DNA from 3 places in the Neptunicella sp. genome. Region 3 is predicted to be linked to each of the others. Evidence: predicted binding sites of a transcription regulator. Region 3 holds the regulator's gene; each other region holds the start of a gene.
The links. The regulator LexA, encoded in region 3, represses DNA repair genes until DNA is damaged. The targets are predictions, from matches to a motif close to TACTGTATNNNNATACAGTA.
Positions count from the first base shown of each region.

Region 1: the regulator LexA is predicted to act here: its motif matches at 4,887-4,906, upstream of ACTD55_RS08450 (DUF4007 family protein).
Region 2: the regulator LexA is predicted to act here: its motif matches at 5,053-5,072, upstream of ACTD55_RS09625 (YebG family protein).

Region 1 is NZ_JBLWWF010000008.1:53,915-61,319, reverse strand. It holds gene ACTD55_RS08470 (hypothetical protein) at 1-354, opposite strand, end outside; gene ACTD55_RS08465 (AAA family ATPase) at 347-2,380, opposite strand; gene ACTD55_RS08460 (hypothetical protein) at 2,374-2,574, opposite strand; gene ACTD55_RS08455 (DEAD/DEAH box helicase family protein) at 2,564-4,762, opposite strand; gene ACTD55_RS08450 (DUF4007 family protein) at 5,006-5,941, shown strand; gene ACTD55_RS08445 (hypothetical protein) at 5,934-7,405, shown strand, end outside.
Region 2 is NZ_JBLWWF010000010.1:11,342-18,746, forward strand. It holds gene phoU (phosphate signaling complex protein PhoU) at 1-321, shown strand, start outside; gene arsB (ACR3 family arsenite efflux transporter) at 357-1,373, opposite strand; gene ACTD55_RS09595 (arsenate reductase ArsC) at 1,373-1,843, opposite strand; gene ACTD55_RS09600 (metalloregulator ArsR/SmtB family transcription factor) at 1,868-2,197, opposite strand; gene ACTD55_RS09605 (dienelactone hydrolase family protein) at 2,289-3,029, opposite strand; gene ACTD55_RS09610 (sensor domain-containing diguanylate cyclase) at 3,277-4,560, shown strand; gene ACTD55_RS09615 (hypothetical protein) at 4,563-4,769, shown strand; gene ACTD55_RS09620 (DUF3185 family protein) at 4,804-4,998, shown strand; gene ACTD55_RS09625 (YebG family protein) at 5,117-5,407, shown strand; gene ACTD55_RS09630 (TonB-dependent receptor domain-containing protein) at 5,483-7,405, opposite strand, start outside.
Region 3 is NZ_JBLWWF010000025.1:26,456-33,860, forward strand. It holds gene plsB (glycerol-3-phosphate 1-O-acyltransferase PlsB) at 1-142, opposite strand, end outside; gene ACTD55_RS17010 (substrate-binding periplasmic protein) at 310-1,053, shown strand; gene lexA (transcriptional repressor LexA) at 1,185-1,808, shown strand; gene coxB (cytochrome c oxidase subunit II) at 2,136-3,245, shown strand; gene ctaD (cytochrome c oxidase subunit I) at 3,256-4,848, shown strand; gene ACTD55_RS17030 (cytochrome c oxidase assembly protein) at 4,852-5,403, shown strand; gene ACTD55_RS17035 (cytochrome c oxidase subunit 3) at 5,423-6,304, shown strand; gene ACTD55_RS17040 (DUF2909 domain-containing protein) at 6,366-6,575, opposite strand; gene ACTD55_RS17045 (SURF1 family protein) at 6,587-7,318, shown strand; gene ACTD55_RS17050 (hypothetical protein) at 7,308-7,405, shown strand, end outside.

The DNA.
Region 1 (7,405 bases), on a different contig from region 3:
GCTTTGAATAATAGATAAACCTGCATTGCAATAGCCTTCAAATACCTTTACTGCATCATTTAGATTCTCATACTTCAAACATGTAGCATCTTTCATTTTCAATAGTGCTAGTAAATATATGTAAGTATCTTGTTGAGTATTGGCATATGTGCCCAACGTGATCTGGATTTTGTCAGAACTTACTGGCTCATACTTATCGTGTGAATAACCAACCATAGCAGCAAACACCATTAAATCTTTAATGTGACTAAAGATTACATGATCACCTTGAGTCAATTTTTCTACTAAAGGTTCATGCTTTCTGTCTCGATTTACATTGACCCCTAACCATTTCCTATCATCTAATCTAGACATAAGCCCCTACCTTTTCTATTACAGTGCGATCAACTGGGCAGTTATATTTTACCGTTGGATATTTTGTCCCTTGAATTGTAATTTCATCCTCAGCTTTAGCATCACGATCAGCTTCAACTTCTAAAACAAGGTTATATTCCATCCCAACCTTATCCCTAATATTATCTTCAACCGTACCTTCCCAATGGCTAGAAGACAGGAAAAAGACAACTTGACCTACAGACTGTGGAATTGATTTAGCAACATTACCTTTGTATTTGTTATCAAGAACACCAAAAGGTGCATCAATGATAAAAGGTGCAATTGCTCCCGGTGTTAATATTTCACCAGAGGCCTTTTTCCTTTCTCTCGCAAGCTCAATTAAAGAAGAAATAAATGTCAAACTTAGAAGTAGTCCTTGTCCGTCACTTTCTGCTACTTGTACATCATTGCGATCAAAGAGTCTTATGTCAAAAGAGTTCCTATCCATTTTTGCCCGGTAATCTTGGCGTACAAACTGTCCTAGAAATGAGTTAACTTTTTCCATGATCTTTAACTCAACATTCTTCTGTGTTGAGGCTAATGTACTCTCGATTGTGGATTGAACTTTTTGAGCAATATCCTCTAATTCTCGATATTTATTAACTTCCGAAGAGCTAGATTTAAGCCTTAAGATTTCACTTCTCTTCTTCTCAAGTAAAGATGCATTATCTTTCACTTTTCTTTCTAAACTACCTATAGCGCGGTTGTCATCCCCTAAGCGCATTTGAAATTGACTTCTTCTTTTTTCAAGTTCTTGGATATCTGCAATATCTTTTGCACCTTGAATTTCAATGGAAATATTTTTCAATCTTTCTTCAAACTTGCTGACATCGCCCCTGCTAGAATCAATGCCTTTCAAGTTAAACTCAAATTCGTCCTTTGCTTGTGAAGAAATTTTCTTAATACTTCGCAACTCAGCTTGAGCCTTCGTTACTCTGCTTTCTTGCTGTGGGTCTGACGCTGACTTTAATAAGTCTTGAATTCGGTTATATGCTTCACTTCCAACAGAAATATCCGCTCCACAAATGCACTGTGTTTCTTCTAATATTTTATATACGAGATTTTCGTTATACGGAGAAGGTATAGTTGATCTAAACTCTGCGTCATCGATAAAGTCTAAAACCTCAAAAGATATTTCATGAGCAAACACATTGGCTGCATATTTTTTGATCAAAGTAACTCGGTTATTTTCGAATCTAGAAAGATTATTTTGTGCTTCTTTTAGATCTCGTTCTGCCTCAGCTCTTTCTCTATGCTTTGCTTTAATGAACGAACTATTACAAGAGGCTAGCTGAGCATCAATTTTTTGAATGTCTGAAGTATAACGTTCGACAGATTCTTTCTTTTCTTCGAGTCTCTTATTATCTTCCTTTAACTCAGATTGAAGCCGGTCAATATCTCTTTGAATTTTTGATATTTCACCATCCTTATCAGCTCTTTGAAGAGATTTGCTATACTCTTTCTTAATTTTTTGAACATCCTCTAGCGCGTTCTTTGCTACGGTGAATCCAAGTATCTTTTGAATGGCTTCTTTTATTTGTTTACCACCATGTTTACTAGTAAATGAACCAACACCTTCTCCTTGGAAAAAGAAATAGTTAGCCATATCTTTAGGTATCACTGAGTTTATGAATAAGTCTGGATTAGGAACCTCTTTGAAATCACCACCTTCGACCATAAATACCCTAAAGGTATCCTGCGTTACCGGGCCGTAAGCTCTTTGTACGGAGTAGCGTCTTCCATCTTCTTCAAACTCAATTTCAACTTTGTAGTTTCTTTTTTCTTCGGCTTTAGCAGCATTATTTATTAAGCTACTTGGGTCTTTAAAGTTAGGGGTAAATGTCTTAAAAAAACACCATAGAATTGCGTTTAACAGGGCCGTCTTGCCAACACCATTCTCAGCGTGAATGAGAGTGACATTTTTATCTTCGTCAGTAGAAAAATGAATTGTTTGCTCACCATAGAATTGCCGGAAATTGGTTAGTACAATTTTATTGATTAACATATATCACCTTTTTTCCTAGCATTTTCTATAAGTTCGCGTATCAACCGAAGTCGATTATTTGAGCTTGCTTCTCCATAAACATGCTTTCTTTCAACATTTATAATTGATGAAGTTAGTTCCTTTAAAGGTGTGGGTTTCTCTACTTCCTTAGCAGCTTCCTGAAACATTCTTTTTAATTCAGATTTAGATGTCATAATACAGTCCTAGTTGTTCTAATTGCTTCTCTACTTGCAGCTTATTGTCAGCTAAAAGTAGAAAATCATTCACTCTTTCCATTTCCGCATATATTAGTTTTTTTGAAGCTGGTTGTTCAAAGTCAGAATTCGGCAATACCATAAAATCGTAGATAATGGCTTTTCTTTTGTTGGGGAATCGTCTTAAAACCCTACCTCTACGCTGAACATATTGCCTAGGGTTTCTTGTGCTAGAAAGTATTACAGCTGTTTGACATGCGGGAACATCAATACCTTCATCTAAAACTTTCATAGCAACTAAAGCGTTAATGGCTTTATCTTTAAATGCTTCCATTACCCTTTTACGTTCAGTACTATTTATTGCGCTAGTAAATTGAGAAGTTTTCCATCCGTTCTTATACAGAACATCAGAAACTTGATCTATAACCTTACAATCATGGGAATTTTCGTCTGGTTGAAAAGGCTTACCTTCACCTGCATAAAATAAAGTTAAGTTTCTCATTGACTCTGGAATCTTTGAGCTTAGTTCACCCAACTTTGTTAACTTGTCAGAAGCTGAGCCGAGCAGTCTACTCCGTTGGCCACAAAAAATTGTTAACTTTTCTTTGTCATCTTTACTTAGATGGCCACCAGATTTAGTGATAATAGAAGAGATTTTTTCCGATAACTCTTCAAAAGATCTCTGCTCTTCATCGTTTAGATATACTGGAACCAAATGGTAATCATAAGGGGTTAATATTTCGTCATGAATTGCATCGCCAAGTCCGTACTCTGCTACAACATCTCCATAATAAGAAACTAAATTTTCTTTTGAAATGTTCGGGAACATTGAGTCAATTTCATCGTCATCACTCCGAAAAGGAGTAGCAGACAAGCCCATTCGAAAGTCAACACTAGGCAACAGTTTATTTATATTATTTGAACCGTGGTTGTGGCATTCGTCACCAACAAACATCATACTTTTTGGGTTAATTGTGGATAATATTTGTTGAAAATGATTTGAGACTAAAGTTCTATTAACTACTACTATACTAATGAAATCTTTTAGACCTGCGTTGAAAGTTGCAATAGATTCTTGAAGATTTGGCAGCCAGCTCTTTTTGTTGTTGTAACATTTGTGAGAGCTAATTCCAAAGTCCAGTAAGTTCTCAACCCATTGGCTAGCTAGCTCTATATATGGAACGGCAATTACCAAACACAAGCCTCTATTTTGCTGTTTGAGCGATTCGTAAACTTTCACTGCACCATATATAGAAGTGATAGTCTTGCCAGAACCAGTAGCTAATTTAAGTATTCCTTTGTATTCATTAGCTCTCCACTTTTTCAACGCATGCCTTTGATGTTCTTTAATATTAAACTTATGTCCATTTAAGAATTCTGGAACATGAGGTTCAATCTTGGAAGTAATATTGGATTGCTCTAATTCATATTGAGATATTTGCTCTTCTATACCATCAATATCTAACAGCGATAACTTTTGTAAATGAGGTGAGTTTTCAACGTACTTTGAAACTTCAGAGTAAAATTCTGATCCTATATCTACAACGAAAGTATTTTTCTGCTCACCATTCCATAGTCTTTCAAATCCTTGATAGTAGGTATCTCCATAGGCATTGTATAGTTCAGGCTCCCAGCTTTTATATACACTTATTGATTCAGCGTTTAAATGTTCAAACATACCAGAGGGAGTTTCATTTGCAGAACCTTGAAAAACAACCACATCTCCTTGATTATCATGAATGATGCCGATTTTTTCGTGATACATGCCAGCCTTTCTGAACGCGAATTTAATTTCCAATCTGCCTGAAGCAATTAATATAGCTAAAAGTTCGAGTCTTTTTGAGGTAACGTTTTTTTCAGCCTGAATCCAATCTAATAAGGTATTAGTGTATTGTTGTGAAAGTTCAGTAGGTGAGGTAACAGCGTAGCGGATTGCTTCAAACTCATCTCTTGCTAAGGGATGCCCTATGATTAGGCGCATTAATCCATTTGATTTAATTAAAGAACCTAGTCCGCCTAGGTTTGCGGCTAATATTGAAGAGGAAAAAAAACCAACTGCTCTGTCATACCTGACAGCTTCTGATAAAACACATCTATAAAAATCATGAAATAAATCATCATCACCAGTTCTATATACGTGTTTTAATTCTAATGCTTTTAATCCCTGTGAACGGCTCCCTGCACTCAAATGTGTTTTCCCTCGAAGAATGATGGCTGTTTGATTACATTAAACTTTATAATCATTATCCATGGATATCAATTTCAATTTTTATATAAATGGTTGATATATTTAATTTTTTACAGCCCCGCATGACTGTATATATAAACAGATTACTAATCGTTTATCTCTTTATTCTACACGGCAAAACATATAACATGAACCTCTGGAGGTTTTCTCCAGACGAAGCTATAGGGTGAGGTAATAACAGGAATGAGAGCTAAGTTTTCGGGACATGATACGTTTCCTCTTAGATATGGATGGCTATATAAAGCTGTTAACCATTTGAATTCAAATGGAAAACTACAAACAAGCAAAGAAGAAGAGACTCAACAGGCAATTATAAAACTTGGCGTTGGTAAAAACATGGTCAATGCAATTCGTTATTGGGCAGAGTCTGCTGGATTGCTTGACAGTAAAAGAAAACAATCAAATATAGATTATTTTACATCTTCAAATGGTAACTACCTCTTCAACGAACTATCAGGAAAAGATCCATATCTGGAGCATTTAGGCTCAATTTGGCTTATTCATTTTTGGCTATGTTTTAATGAAGACGAAATGACTGCTTATAGGTATTTCTTTAATATTTTTAACGGGGAGTACTTCGAAAAGCAAGTGTTGTTGGCTCATATTTCTGATGATTCATCAAAGCTATCTTCAGGTGATGCCTCAATAAATGAATCTACGATTCAAAAAGATATTGATACCTTTCTAAATTCATACAGTAAAAAACACGTTACTAAAGTGGGAGATGAAGAGCAGTTTAACTCGCCTTTGACAGAGCTATCTCTCATTCAAGAAAGCGGCAAGAATTACTACTTAAGTAGCCTGAATAGTAAGTCGGATCTGCCTGTTCAAATTTTTATTTATGCTCTACTTAAGTTTGTGCAGAAAGAAGCTAAAGTATCTAAAGTTTCAAAGGTTAACTTTAAATCCTTGCTTCTAGATCCATTATCCCCCGGCAGAATTTTCAGACTTTCTGAACAAGGACTTGGCGAACAATTGGACACAGCACAAAACTTCTCAAATGGACAAATATCTTGGATTGACTCAATGGGTCTTAGGCAGGTATCAGTCGATGAAAGCTATTTAGGTCAAGAACAACAAGTCTTAGACAGCTATTACAAAGGGTCTAGCAATGAGTAATCTATTAGTAGACGTAAAACAAAAATATAAAAGTTCTACTCGAATCGATGGACATTTAGAGGACAGCAAACTATTTATAGATAACTTTATACTCCATGGAACGGCTATTAATGTTCTCGAAACTATTAGTAGAGACTACGAAGGGAGTGAGCAAAGAGCTTATACTATTACAGGGCCGTATGGGTCAGGAAAATCTACTGTAGCATTATTTTTATCTTTATTATTGTCTACAAATAAAGATGAGAGAGATTATGCAGAAGACTCTCTTGATATAGCTGAAGGGCTGAAATCAGACTTTCCGAATCGTTTCAAAATCAGTAAAGGTTGGAAAACTATAAAACATGTTTGTGCAATGGAATCTCCTGCACATTCAATACTGCTCACAATAGCTACGTCACTAAATATGAAATTAAAAAAAGAAGACGTACAAAGTTACTCTGATGTTGAGTGCCTAGAGCTAATAAAGAAATTTTTAAACTCAAATAAAATCAAAGAAGATGGTGTTTTAGTCCTATTAGATGAAATGGGTAAAGCCTTAGACTTCTGCGCCAGTAATAATAAAGATTTGTACATATTTCAACTCTTAGCAGACATTGCTCAACAATCTAATAACAACATTGTTATTATTGGTTTTTTACATCAGTCATTTACCGAATACGCGAAAAATAAGGAATCTAAACTTCAAGAGGATTGGGCAAAAGTACAAGGTAGATATAGGGATTTAGGTTACAACCCATCTGTAGATGAATCCTTATTCTTATTAGGAGATGCAATTAGTAAATCTTCTAAACCGCTAGTTGAGGAGTTAACTAGAGAGAATAAGGAGTTAGTTGAAATAGTAGATGAGTCTTTTAAAAGCAAGACTAGAAATACTTCAGATTTATTCAAAACCCTACCTTTAGATCCTTTAGTTAGCCTACTTTTAGGGCCTATATCTAAACGCAGATTTTCACAGAATGAGCGAAGTTTATTTGGCTTTTTGGCTTCACATGAAAAATACGGATTTAGAGAATTTCTTTCTGAGTTCTATATAGATGAGTGTGAAGGTGATCTGCCTATTGCACCTGATTATCAGCTCTATACATTAGATAACTTATGGGAATATTTACACCACAATCTGTATCACATAATCGTAACATCTTCTGATAGTAAAGCTTGGTTAGAAAGTTGTGATGCAGTGCACCGAGCAATGAAGAAAGGTAATGAATTACACGCTTCTATTGCTAGAGTTGTTGCGTTACTTACATTATTTGGTTTCAATCAACACTTCCATTCAACCAAAGACTTTTTAGAAAACTATTTTGAACAGAAAGGCTTTAAAAAAGGTGATGTTACCAAAGCCATAAAAGATCTTGAATCGTGGACAGTTATTATATTTCGTCCAGCTCACAACGGTTACTTCATATTCGAAGGTAGCGATATCGATATCAATACCTTGATTAAGCAACAAAAAGAAAAACTTGA
Region 2 (7,405 bases), on a different contig from region 3:
CAGGTGTTAAAAATGCTCCATGACACGCTGGATGCTTTTGCCCGCATGGATGTGGATGCAGCCTTTGAAATTCACAAAGAAGATCAGAAAGTGGATCGTGAATATGAAGCGCTGACCCGTCAACTGATGACCTATATGATGGAAGATCCTCGCTCGATTCCGAAAATTATGGATGTACTGTGGTCTGCCCGCTCACTGGAACGTATTGGTGATCGCTGCCAGAATATTTGTGAATACGTGATTTATTTTGTGAAGGGCAAAGATGTTCGCCATATTACCCGCGATCAAATAGAAAAAGACATCTTAGGTAGCGGCCAATAGGCCGCTATCACTATCATTCCGCGCCCCAGTGGACGCTAATCAAACCAGTGCCGGGTTCGATTAGCAAAATAAACCAGCGACAACATCACCGGTACTTCAACCAGGACCCCAACGACGGTGGCCAACGCAGCTCCTGAGTTCAAGCCAAATAATGAAATAGCCACGGCCACGGCCAGTTCAAAAAAGTTAGACGTACCGATCATGCAGGCTGGCGCCGCCACGTTATGGGCGAGCTTGAGTTTTTTAGCTAACCAATAGGCTAATCCAAAAATACCGTATGTCTGAATCATCAATGGAATGGCGATCAGTACAATCACTTGCGGTTTAACCAGTAACGTTGGCGCTTGAAAAGCAAACAACAACACAACCGTCGCCAACAAACCGATAATAGACCAAGGCTTGAGCTGAATTAACAATGTATTTATCGCCTGAGGTGAAACATTGGCATTTAATTTTTTCCGAGTAATCACCCCGGCAATCAGTGGCAGTAACACATATAAAACCACCGACATCAGTAATGTTTGCCACGGAACCTGAATATCACTCACCCCGAGTAAAAAGGCAGTAATAGGCGCAAAAGCAAATATCATAATAATGTCATTAATCGACACCTGCACCAAAGTGTAATTCGCATCACCTTTGGTCATTTGGCTCCACACAAACACCATTGCCGTGCAAGGCGCAACACCAAGTAAAATCATTCCGGCGATATATTCATTGGCCGATTGGGGATCGACTAATTGGGCAAAAAATACTTTAAAAAATAGCCAGCCCAAAGCCGCCATAGTAAAGGGTTTAATTAACCAATTAATGACAAGGGTTAACATTAACCCTTTAGGTTTTTGCCCCACATCCTTGATTGAAGAGAAATCGATTTGGATCATCATCGGATAAATCATCAACCAAATCAGTACTGCCACCAACAAGTTAACCTGAGCATATTCAAACTGCGCTATCAGTTCAAAGGTACTGGGACTGGCTACTCCTAATACCACCCCAAGTGCGATACTGAGTGCTACCCACAGAGACAAATAACGTTCAAATAATCCCATTATTTGGCCCCCAATTGACGTAATGCGGCCAGTAAGGCGGACTTATCTTTCACATCGACATCCAGCGCCATTAATGATGATACCCGCTGGCGGATCTCATCAATCGTAGCGTTAAATCCATCGGCCAGTTCAGCTTCTGTTCCCTCCTGCCTGGATGGATCTGTCAATCCCCAATGCACTTTTACACTTTCCCCAAACCATAGGGGACAGGTTTCACCGGCAGCGGAGTCACACAGGGTAATCACAATATCCGGGGCAAAGTCGGCAAAATCATCCCATGATTGGCTACGCAGTCCATCCACTGAGATACCCGCCTCTTGCAAATACTTGAGCGACAATGGATGCACTTCACCAGCGGGCTGACTACCCGCGCTTTTGGCAATAATCCGCCCCTGCCCCCATTGATTGGTAATGGCTTCAGATAAAATACTACGGCAGCGGTTATGAGTGCAGATGTATAAAATTTTCATAATGTTCACTTAGGATAAACGAGGTTAGTGACAGCTATTGGCTGCAGTAGTTAAATTGGCTAATTCAACTTCAACATAGTCACTAGCCGAATTGGCAGTGGTAGTGAGTACTTGAATAGCCCATTGAGGTAAATCCGGATGTAGCTGGTAATATACCCATTTGCCGCGTCGCTCATCGATCAATAGTTCACATTTTCGTAGCTCGGCTAAGTGGCGGGATATTTTGGGCTGACTTAGCCCCAGCGCTTGAATCAAATCACAAACACATAGTTCACGCTTGACGGAGATCAGCAATAACGATTTAAGCCGAGTTTCTTCCGATAGGCATTTGTAAAAGGTTAATGGGGTAAGCATAGTCATTGCTCAAATTAAACATACGGAAAATCATATATATGATTTTCCGTATGTCAATGATAACTTGAACGCGAGGAATGAGGATTGTTAATTAACCATGCAAATTACGCTGGAATAGCTCGACTGCCATGGCGTAGCTTTTCAATGCCAACGCGGCATCATAACGCTCGCCTTCGTCACGCATAAAGGCATGTTGAGCATTCACTTCGTGCCAACTGAAATTTAACTGCTGCTGTTCCAACCTGTTGTATATGAGTTTTCTGCCTTCAGAAGGAACATGAGGATCCTGTTTACCGAAAATCATCACCAGCTCGCCCTGAATATCTGCACAACGGGATAAGGAATCGTTACCAGCTTCACATGGCAAGGTGTTGGAATGAATATCAGTCGCATATAAACAAAAAGCGGCTTTAATCATCGGGTTTAGCGCCGCACGAAACGCCAAATGCCCCCCGATACACACGCCCATACTGCCCACGTTGCCATTGCAATAAGACTGCGCTTGCACAAAATCAATCATTGCCTGAGTATCGCTATCATGCTGCTCCAGCGGTTTGGCAAATTTATCCGCATTGCCTTTATCTTTGCCCGCATCATCATAAGCCAGCACCGTCCCTATAGGGTTGAGCTCATGAAACACTTCTGGCACTAACACCACAAAACCATGGCCGGCCATAATCTGCGCACTTCGGGTTATCGGGGTTGTTTGCTGAAATATTTCTGAATAAAAAATAACCGTCGGATAGCGGCCTGCTGCGACTGGCCGATAAATACTGGTACGCATTACACCACTTGGGGTGGCTAAGTCATGAGTACTGGATTGAATAATCATAAAAGTCCTTATACGTCGGAAAAGCTAGGGCGTGTCATTCACCGGTATTATACCTATTGTGGATAATCCTGCGGCTGAAATAAATTGATTCCCCCAAAAAACTGGGTAATAGTAAATATTGCATACCCATTGACTCATATTATTGCGACGCTGCGGGATTAGGTTTTACCCGACAGATTAATTGCAATAGCTTTTGAAATCCTTTTTTCAATGGTATTGAGTTAAAACGATATTTAAGGATGTAAGAATGTCGGTAAATAAAACCATCGAAGACATCAGTAATCAGTTACTGCAACTGCAATCCACCCTCGATCAAGTCGGTGCCTACGTTTTTACTAAAGATTGTGATGGGCGCTATACCTATGCGAATAAAATGGTCTGTGATCTATTCAACACCACTCTGGATGACATTATCGGTCATCGTGATGAGGAGTTTTTTGATCTTGACCATAACAGTGAAATACGAATCAATGATCGACAAGTGCTCGAACAAGGTAAACAAATCGAATGTGAGGAAACCAGTCGTTTTGCCAAAACCGGAGAAGTTCGCACCTATTGGACCGTAAAATCTCCGCTTAAAAATATCCATGGTGACATCACCGGCATGTGCGGAATTTCCACCGATATTACCGAGCGGCTCAAAATGGAAAAAAAGCTGCGGGAACAAAAATTATTACTTGATACGGTATTAAATAATGCGGATTCGTACATTTATATGAAGGATCATGAGTGTCGCTTTTTGTATGCCAATACCAATGTCGCACAATTATTCAATTTGTCACAACAAGACATTGTAGGTAAACATGGTCGCGAAATATTGCCCCCTGAAGTGGCAGAGAACTTTGATGTATTGGACCGGCAAGTCATTGAATCTGGAGAAAAAATGTATGGTGAAGAGAATTTTATCGAGGAAGATGGCACCGTTAGACATTACTGGTCGATTAAAATACCGTTAAAACACAATGAGCAAGATGACGTGCATGCCTTTGTGGGGATCTCCACCGACATTACCGAAATCATCAAGTTAAAAGAAGATTTTAAACTACTGGCCAATACCGACTCGCTGACCGGTATTTTGAGCCGTCGATGTCTGATGGACTGCGCCAAGCGCGAACTACAACGGGTACAACGCAGTGCCGAAGATGTTAGCGTAATTATCTTCGACATCGACAATTTTAAAACAATTAACGATAAATTTGGCCATGCAGCGGGTGATCAAACAATTATCAATATTGTCGAAAGCGGCAAAAAAGTACTGCGGGAAATTGATATGTTTGGCCGAGTCGGGGGTGACGAATTTGTTGTCATTGCTCCTGACACCAACCTCGATAATGCCATAATGGTGGCAGAGCGCTTGCGCAGTGCCTTTAGCAATGTCACTGTTGGACAGAGCCAGCAAAAAGTCAGTTGCAGCTTCGGCGTTGCGTGCAGAAAAGCGGAACGCTCATTCGATGAATTATTATTTAGAGCCGATGCGGCACTGTATAATGCCAAGCAAAGTGGTCGCGATTGTATTAAACATCAGGATTAACTATGGATAACTCATCATTATTGATTTGGAGTACCCTGTTCGGAGGGATTGGTATCGGCTTTTTTATCTATGGCAAAAAACAGAAACGTCCGATTCCTCTATTAGTTGGGATCAGTCTATTTATTTATCCCTATTTTATGCCTAACGTAACACTACTAATTTTAGTCGGCATTGGACTGATCTCATTACCCTACTTTATACGCCGATAATCAATCCACATCACACAACAACAAAGGAACAACTATGAAAAATATCATCAGCCTGGTACTACTGGTTTTAGGCGTGGGATTAATTTACTGGGGCTGGGACATCGACAACTCCGTTCAATCTGAAATTACCCAAACCCTCAGCGGCTCCCGTTCCGATAAAGTTATGACACTGTATATAGGCGGTGCCGTTAGTCTGATTGTAGGCCTGTATTTATACTTTAAAAGATAATCGCGCTGTGCTCCTTTCCGGAGCACTTTTTTATTAATCCAATCACCCAATAAACACTGTATTTATAAACAGTAATCATGATAACCTAACCACTGCTTACATCAATGAGGAATCTTATATGGCAATCATAACGAAATACGTAGTGGAGCATAAAGGCGTGGAAAAATTGGTGACGACAGATAAAAAAGAAGCAGATAAATACGACAAAATGCTTGATGTTGCCGACAACCTGGCCGAATACATTCAGGCCAAAGGGATCTCGCTGGAAACTACCGTTTTGGAAGAATTAACCATACTGATGTCGCGCAATAAAGAAACCGTCAGTAAAATATTAAAAGGCTCTGATGCCCAGTCGTTACTGGTTAATGATGCTGCCGAGGTGGTAAAACTGGATAAACGTAAAGCCTGATAGTCATCGGTTTCCAAACTAAAAAGAGCCACAAATGTGGCTCTTTTAGATCAGATTGAAGCTGCGGTTATCTGGCTAGAATTCCCAGGATACGCTAGCGCTAAACGAGGTTCCCACTTCCTTACGCCACAGATCCAGACCTTCCTGAGAGATAACCTTGTCTTCTCCCAGCAAATTCTGCACTTTGAATTTTACGGTGGTATCGAAGGTTGGATAATAGGTGTAAACCACATCCAGTGAATTAAATGATTCTTCTTCGGCGTCTTCATTACCACGGGTACCCGGCACGATGATCCGTGGACCAAAGGCGTTATACACGATAGAAGCAGAATGCTCACCGTTGTCAGAATCCCATCCAAACTGCAAGTTAGCCACCCATTTTGAGTGTCCTACCAGGCGACGCTTATTATTGGTAACAATGTTCGATACCGATGTGGCATCCAGTGCCTCTTTAAGCTGCTGCTCAAACAACGAATCAACTCCGTCATCCGCAATACCGATAGTTACCTCTGAATCGGACAAGGTTAAATTACCCGTCACAAACCAATTGGAAAATGCATTGCCCATAAAGGCCAGATCATGCAGAAACTCCACTTCCATGCCTTGCAACTGACCTTGCTCAGCATTGGCTGTTAACAAGGACGGCGCCGCACCACCTACGCTGGCCAGCTCAACCATTTCTATCGGGTTGGTAATGTCTTTATAAAACAACGCCACCGACAGGTTATTGCCGTCAGCCATGTACCATTCCCAACGTAAATCCACATTATCCAGCTTAGCGCTTTGTAAACTGGGTGAACCCCGTACCAGGAATTCGGTTAACGGATCAATAAAGAATGAGGAGCTAATATCGCGCATATCCGGACGAATGGTGGTTTGACTGAGGTTTAAACGCACCTGCATCTCGTCATCTAGCTGATAGGTTAATGCCAGTGACGGGAATAAATCATTTTCCTGAAATGCCAAATCACGTAAGTCTTGACCATCCACATCAAATAGGGGTGAATGCGGTTGGTATGGCACGGATAACTGGCGGAAATCTTCCCAACGAACCCCACCACTAACTCGCCAATCTTTGGCAATTGTGGCATCCAATAGCAAGTAGTACGCATCCAGTTTAGTGGCAGCGGCGTACTTGTCGCCCCCGGTGGTGTTATCGTCAAAAATCCCTGCGCCGGTTACGCTATTGTAGAAATCATCGCTTTGCAGATGGGCATCAGAGAAAATCTCGTCAATACGTGAACCAAAGGTATCTTCATCACTAATTGAGCGATGGGGCACACCGATTTTAATGTTATCTGCGGTACGGGCCTTTTCATAAAAATCGGCACCGACCTTGATTTCAAAATCCCAATCCTTACCCATAAATGGAATACCGGCATTCCAGCCCCAGGTATTCGATTCATCGCGTAAAGTCTGGTATTCACGGGTGACGTTAGTCGCCGCTACATCTTGCAACTGTTCCGATTGAAACACACCATCAATCAAATTTTGTTGCAGCACCACATCCAGTGATCCTGGCGCATCACGGTGAGCCCGACTCGTTCCCACATACCAATCGGCATAAGCGTTCCATAATTGTGGAAAGTTATGAGTACCTTTGACTTGTGAGGTTGTCATGCGACGTTCTTCATACAATACATCGACGCGGCGTAATTCTGTCTTGCCGGCTTCAGTTTCGTTCACATCAATAAATTGACGATCACGCAATCTGTCACTCATGTCGTGCAAAATGATATTGGTCAGTTCGATTTTGTTGTTCTGATCGTACTCATAACCCACATTCAGCATGCCGCTCCAGCGGACATTCTGCTCGGTAGCGACACCGGAATATTGTTGGGCAAAACATTTAATTCCCGCTTCATCACAACCGGTTGTTCCCAGATTCGTACCATTTGATTCTTGTGACACTGTCCATTTATTGTCATAAGAAATCGCAGATAAAAAGCCTAACTTGCCCTGCCCTAACTGATATACATCACCTAGTGTAAAACCTAG
Region 3 (7,405 bases):
CGGTTTTAAGTAAATATAAAATCGGCTTTTGTGGATCAATTCCTAATTCTTGCTGAACATCTGCCGGAACTACTTTGGTACGAATAAGCAGCTTTGCCGGGATAGAAATGATTGCTGAAAACAACTGTTGCAACCAAGCCATAACCAATAAACTCCATTAAATAATTGCGCCATAGAATAGCATGGCAAGGCATGAAAAATCTGAAGATTAATCGACAATCAACAGTCATTATAACGTTATATTGTGTAAATAAGTGGATACGCTATGATGGCACTATTCTATTTACCGTCATAATAGCATTGGCAAACATGTTGAAAAAATCGATTCTGTTGTTGTCTTTATGCTGGATGAATTCAGTTTTCGCGTTACCGACGCTATCTGTTGTTACTGAAGTATCGCCCCCCCATCAAACACTGATCGATGGAGAAGTTGCCGGAATTAGCACCGAATTAGTTCGACTAATCCTCGACGATGCGGGTTTCGAAGCCAATATTAACGTGTATCCTTGGGCTCGTGCCTATCATATTGCTGACTCACAGCCTAATACACTAATTTATAATATGGCTCGTACTCCAAAGCGCGAACACCATTTCCACTGGATTGGATTCGTCGCCAGTTATCAATTGGGTTTTGTATCACTTTCAAGACCAAGTCAAGTGATTAAAATTGGCTCTTTAGATGATGCAAAGCAATATGTGACAGCAGTGCAGCGTGGTGATTTTTCTACTGAATGGCTGATACAACAGGGGTTTAAACCGGATACTAATCTGATTATCACTCCCAGCATCGCTGAATCATGGCAACTATTACAAAAAGGTAAAGTGGATTTAGTGATTGATGATATCGAGTCGGTCAATGCGATGTTTCATGAACATGCTGATACACCACCTTCAATCACCTTGCAGTACATTATTCCCGAATTAAAACAACAAACTTGGCTTGCTGCTAATATTGATACTCCATTAGCCACTATCGATAAGTTGATTGCTGCCCATAAAAAGGTGAGTAAAACCGAGTTATACCGCCACGTTATGCGTTATACAACCGACTAGGTCATCACACCGGCACACAAGCCACTTTTTCAGACTCACATAAATTGGTATTAATGTAATACTCAAATTTAGTTGTGATTTAAATATAACGGGATATACTGTTTGAAACTGTATAGAAAAACAGGCTGTTTATGCGTCCACTAACTCCCAGACAACAAGAAATTTTGCAACTGATTAAAGACACGCTGGCAGAAACTGGCATGCCGCCCACACGTGCCGAGATTGCTCGACAACTTGGTTTTAAATCGGCTAATGCTGCAGAAGAGCATCTTAAAGCGCTCGCCAAAAAAGGCGTGATTGAGATTCTACCGGGAACATCACGAGGAATTAGAGTTCAATATAGCGAAGAAGAACTACTTGAAGAACAAGGGCTTCCTCTAGTTGGACGAGTCGCAGCGGGAGAGCCTATTCTCGCTCACGAACATGTTGAAACCCATTACAAAATCGATCCCGCTATGTTTCACCCGAGTGCCGACTTTTTATTACGGGTAAGCGGTATGAGTATGAAAGACATTGGCATTATGGACGGTGATTTATTAGCGGTACACCGCACTAAAGATATTCGTAATGGTCAGGTTGTGGTGGCCAGGGTGGATGAAGATGTCACCGTAAAACGTTTTGAGCGCAAAGGTAGTCAAGTTTTATTACATGCTGAGAATGAGGAGTTTTCTCCAATCAAGGTCGACCTTTCCGTACAACCTTTCGATATTGAAGGCATTGCCGTAGGAGTCATACGCAATACTGACTGGATGTAATCCCACTGCTCAATTTTTATTCCTTCCAAAATTCTTCAAGCTAACTTTGTTTTAACTCTCAACAGGTTAGCTTTTTTGTGTTATTACTAACACTTGTTCAAAAATCAATCAGTTAGTTGTAAATTATGCATAAAAAGGTGGACGCCAACCGCCTTATTGAGTAATTCTTGTACTCTTATTTACATATGCATAACAAAAAAGTGGAATATCACTTACAAAAGTGAAGTTTCATCATGTCGATATGACAAATTAGTGTGCGGTTTGTCGATCGATGATTTCTACCTAACGAGGAGATGTCACGTGAACAGAGGTGTTTTCAGAGGGGCGATGGCCTTAATTGCCTTATTGTCTACATCTGCGCTGGCTAATGATATGCGGTTAAACCTGACCAAAGGGGTTTCCGATATTAGTGCGCAGGTTTACGATTTACATATGACCATTTTTATTATCTGTGTGGTTATTGGTGTTGTGGTCTTCGGCGCCATGTTTTATTCCATGGTCATGCATCGTAAATCTCGAGGGGTTAAGCCCGCCAACTTTCATGAAAGTACCAAAGTGGAGATTGTTTGGACCATCATTCCATTTATTATCTTAATTGGTATTGCCATCCCAGCCGCTAAAACACTCGTTGCCATGGAAGATCCCAGCGATCCTGACGTCACAGTGCTTATTACTGGCTCTCAGTGGAAATGGCACTACAAATATATGGATAGTGATGTGGAGTACTATTCCGTCTTAGCTACCCAGCAAGATCAAATCCATAATAAGTTGGAAAAAGGTGATAACTACCTGTTAGAAGTCGATCGCCCTCTAGTCGTACCAACCAATAAAAAAGTCCGTTTTTTAATTACCTCTGATGATGTTATCCACGCCTGGTGGATGCCAGCATTTGCGATTAAAAAAGATGCCAATCCGGGCTTCATTAACGAAGCATGGACCCGAGTTAACGAGCCCGGCATATATCGTGGCCAATGTGCCGAACTGTGTGGAAAAGATCATGGTTTTATGCCCATCGTCGTAATTGCCAAAGAGCCAGCAGAATATCAAGCCTGGATTGATGAACAAGCCGCTATCCAACGCAAAGCCAAAGAAGAAGAGCAAAAATTACTGGCAATGAATATGGAAATGGATGAACTAATGACGTTAGGTGAAAAAGTGTATCTATCTACCTGTGCTGCTTGCCACCAAGGTAATGGTGAAGGCTTGCCGGGTATTTTCCCTGCCTTAAAAGGCAGTCCTATCGCCACCGGTAACATGTCCAAGCACATAGAAACGGTCGTAAATGGTGTTAGTGGTACCGCGATGCAGGCATTTGGCAAACAGCTTAGTCTCAAAGAATTAGCCGCTGTCATTACCTTTGAACGTAATGCTTGGGGCAATAGCACTGGTGACACAGTACAAGCCAAAGATGTTAATGCCGTAATTAAAGGCCAATAGGAGAAAGATCATGAGTAGCGTAGCCGACGATTTGCAACACGACGAACATCATGAACATCATGCTCCCAGCGGCATTAAGCGCTGGTTGTATACTACTAATCATAAAGATATAGGTACATTATATTTATGGTTCGCCTTTATTATGTTTTTAACTGGCGGTGCCATGGCGATGGTAATCAGAGCCGAATTATTCGAGCCCGGATTGCAGATTGTTGAGCCAAATTTCTTTAATCAGATGACGACCGTACATGGTCTGATTATGGTGTTTGGTGCCGTCATGCCAGCCTTTACCGGTCTGGCAAACTGGATGGTACCATTAATGATTGGCGCGCCGGATATGGCGTTACCCCGGATGAATAACTGGAGTTTCTGGATCCTGCCTTTTGCCTTTATCATCCTGCTATCGTCACTGTTTATGGAAGGTGGTGGTCCTAACTTTGGTTGGACATTCTATGCACCGCTTTCAACCACTTATAGTAATGACAGTACCGCCTTGTTTGTATTTTCAGTGCATATCATGGGGGCTTCTTCGATTATGGGAGCGATTAATGTCATCGTAACCATATTTAATATGCGTGCTCCCGGCATGACCTATATGAAGATGCCAATGTTTGTGTGGACCTGGTTAATAACAGCCTTCCTGTTAATTGCAGTTATGCCGGTGTTAGCGGGTGCGGTCACCATGGTATTAACTGATAAATTCTTTGGTACAAGCTTCTTTAATGCCGCTGGAGGCGGTGATCCGGTGATGTTCCAGCATATTTTCTGGTTCTTCGGTCATCCTGAAGTGTACATCATGATTTTGCCAGCCTTCGGCATCATCTCACAAATAATCCCAACGTTTTCCCGTAAACCCTTGTTTGGTTATGCTTCAATGGTCTACGCAACCGCGTCTATCGCGTTATTATCCTTCATCGTATGGGCACACCATATGTTTACCACCGGTATGCCGCTTTTTGCGGAGCTATTCTTTATGACTGCAACGATGCTAATTTCGGTCCCAACCGGGGTAAAAGTATTTAACTGGGTTGCCACCATGTGGCGCGGATCGTTAACCTTTGAAGTCCCCATGTTATTCGCACTGGCGTTTATTGTGTTGTTTACCATCGGTGGATTTTCAGGATTAATGTTGGCGCTTACGCCAGTGGATTTCCAATATCACGATACCTACTTTGTAGTTGCCCATTTCCATTATGTGCTGGTTACCGGTGCGATCTTTTCAATTATGGCAGCCGCCTACTACTGGCTACCCAAATGGACTGGCCGGATGTACGACGTCAAGCTGGCTAAATGGCATTTTTGGTGTTCTTTAATTTCAGTTAACTTACTGTTCTTCCCAATGCATTTTGTTGGACTGGCCGGAATGCCAAGACGTATTCCAGACTATTCTCTGCAGTTTGCCGATTTTAATAAATGGATCAGTATTGGTGGCTTTGCATTTGGCCTGTCTCAACTGATTTTCCTGACCCTACTGATTAAAGCCTGTAAAAAACAAGGCGAACCTGTATCAGATCAAGTATGGGAAGGTGCAGAAGGGCTAGAGTGGGAAATTCCATCTCCTGCCCCTTATCATACTTTTGAAACACCACCGAAAGTGAAATAAGCGATGACGGCACCTAATAAGCCTTCTAAACATAGCAAAACCGTTACCAAACTTATGCTGGTGGTGGTGGGCATGTTTGGTTTCGGCTTTTTACTGGTGCCGCTATACGACGTGTTTTGTGACGTGACAGGTATTAACGGCAAAACCAATGACACCGCGGCCAGTTATGATGGTGTAATTGTTGATGAAAGCCGCTGGGTAACAGTGGAATTTATTACTCGCACCAATACCGGAATGCCGTGGGAATTCTCGGCACAAACCCAAAAAATCAAAGTCCATCCCGGTGAAATTAATCAGGTCGACTTTTATGCTAAAAACCCGGCTAACCGGGATATAGTCGGTCAAGCGGTTCCTTCCGTTTCGCCGGGGTTAGCGGCACTGTATTTAAATAAAACCGAATGTTTTTGTTTCGAACAGCAAACATTGAAAGCCGGTGAAGAAACAATGATGCCGGTACGTTTTTATATCGATCCGCAATTACCGGATGATATTACGTTTTTTACCTTGTCCTACACCTTGTATGACGTCACTGAACCAACCGTAGCAATGAATTAAAAGGGTAATGGAGAACAATATGTCAGAACAACAATACGAAAAATATTATGTCCCTGCGCAAAGCCCATGGCCAATTTTGGGGGCAATTGCATTATTTTTAATGGCGGTTGGTGCCGGTAACTTTGTTATTGAAGCAACCAAAGGCAAAGAAGGCCATGGTGGCTGGATTTTACTCGCCGGTTTAGCCATTCTGTTTTTTATGTTGATCGGGTGGTTCAAAGATCAAATTCATGAGTCCATGAATGGTATTCATAGCAGACAGTTAGGTCGCTCTTATCGTCAGGGTATGAGCTGGTTTATTTTCTCTGAGGTGATGTTTTTCGCGGCATTTTTTGGTGCACTTTTTTATGCCCGGGTGATTTCCACTCAGTGGTTAGGTGGCGCTTCGAATAACGCCATGACACACGAAGTTTTATGGCCTGGGTTTGAGGCCATCTGGCCACTTGTAACGACCCCAGGTGGCACGACAACCGAAGCCATGGGTTGGTATGGATTACCGTTAATTAATACCGTTATCCTGTTGGTTTCTTCAGTGACTTGTCATTTTGCCCATACAGGTCTGGAACAGGGGAATAGAAAAAAGCTTATCACCATGCTAGGGGTCACAATATTACTGGGTATTAGCTTTCTATTTTTACAGGCAGAAGAGTATGTGCACGCCTATCGAGAAATGGGCTTAACTTTACAGTCCGGTGTTTATGGTAATACCTTTTTCATGTTAACCGGATTCCACGGCTTACATGTAACGCTAGGCACGCTGTTATTAATCATTATGTTTTGCCGGATTCTAAAGGGCCACTTTGATGCCAAGAACCAATTCGCCTTTATGGCAGCCAGCTGGTATTGGCACTTTGTTGACGTAGTTTGGGTAATGCTGTTTTTCTTTGTGTATATTCTTTAACTGGTATCCCAGGGCTGATAATTTCAGCCCTGGGGTGAGTCTCTATATTGTATTTTTTTAACTAGAACATACGTGGATTGGGAGTGATAAGTCCGGTCGCAATGGCAATTAACAGCAAGACAATAATAGCCGCAGAGATAAGAACACGACGACCAATAAATTTACTCATCGGTGGTTGATCAGGATCATCTTTGATCATGATTAACATCGCACGAAACAGGTTGTATATCATTAGTAATAATAATCCACCAACAACGATTTTAATCAACATATAAGCCCCTTATGAATATTGCCAAAGGCAACATCAAGCTACCCATTGTTGCTACCTTAATCAGTTTAGTCGCTTTTGTCATCCTGCTTTGTTTAGGCTTTTGGCAACTGGATCGGGCAGAACAAAAACGCTTACGTTTGCAACAAATCGAACAGCGCAAACAGCAGCAAGATATTAATTTGGCTGACATACTGAGTTTACGTGGTGATATTAGAGACTATCCGGTCACCGCATCGGGACATTTCGACCTGTCCCACTATTTCTTAATTGATAATCGAGTTGAACAAGGCCGTACCGGATACCATGTAGTGGGAATTCTAAACACCAATAGTGGCAACGTAGCGGTCAACTTAGGGTGGTTGCCGGCAAACGGTAATCGTGACAGTTTGCCTGAATTTCAACTGCCAAAGGGCTTGCAAAAGGTCAATGGCATTGTGGCATTACCCTCACTTAATCCGATGATAAGTGAAACGGTTAAATCCGCTACTCACTGGCCGGTCAGAATTCAACAGCTTGATCTCACCGTAATGCAGAACTTATCCGCAATTACCCTTTTACCAATGGTCATTTTAGCCACGCCTGATTCAACACAACCACTGATCAGAAAGTGGCAAGCTGTGGTAATGCCTGCCGAAAAACATATTGCCTATGCCATCCAGTGGTTTGGTTTAGCCATTGCTTTAGTGGTGGTATTTGTCGTTGCATTAATGCGCAAAAATAGAGATGTAAATAATGAACAATAAAAAAAGCATGCTAATACTGGCGGTGATATTTTTACTTCCAGTAATATTAGCCAAGTTAGCATTAGAGTTTGACTGGTTTAATAAAGG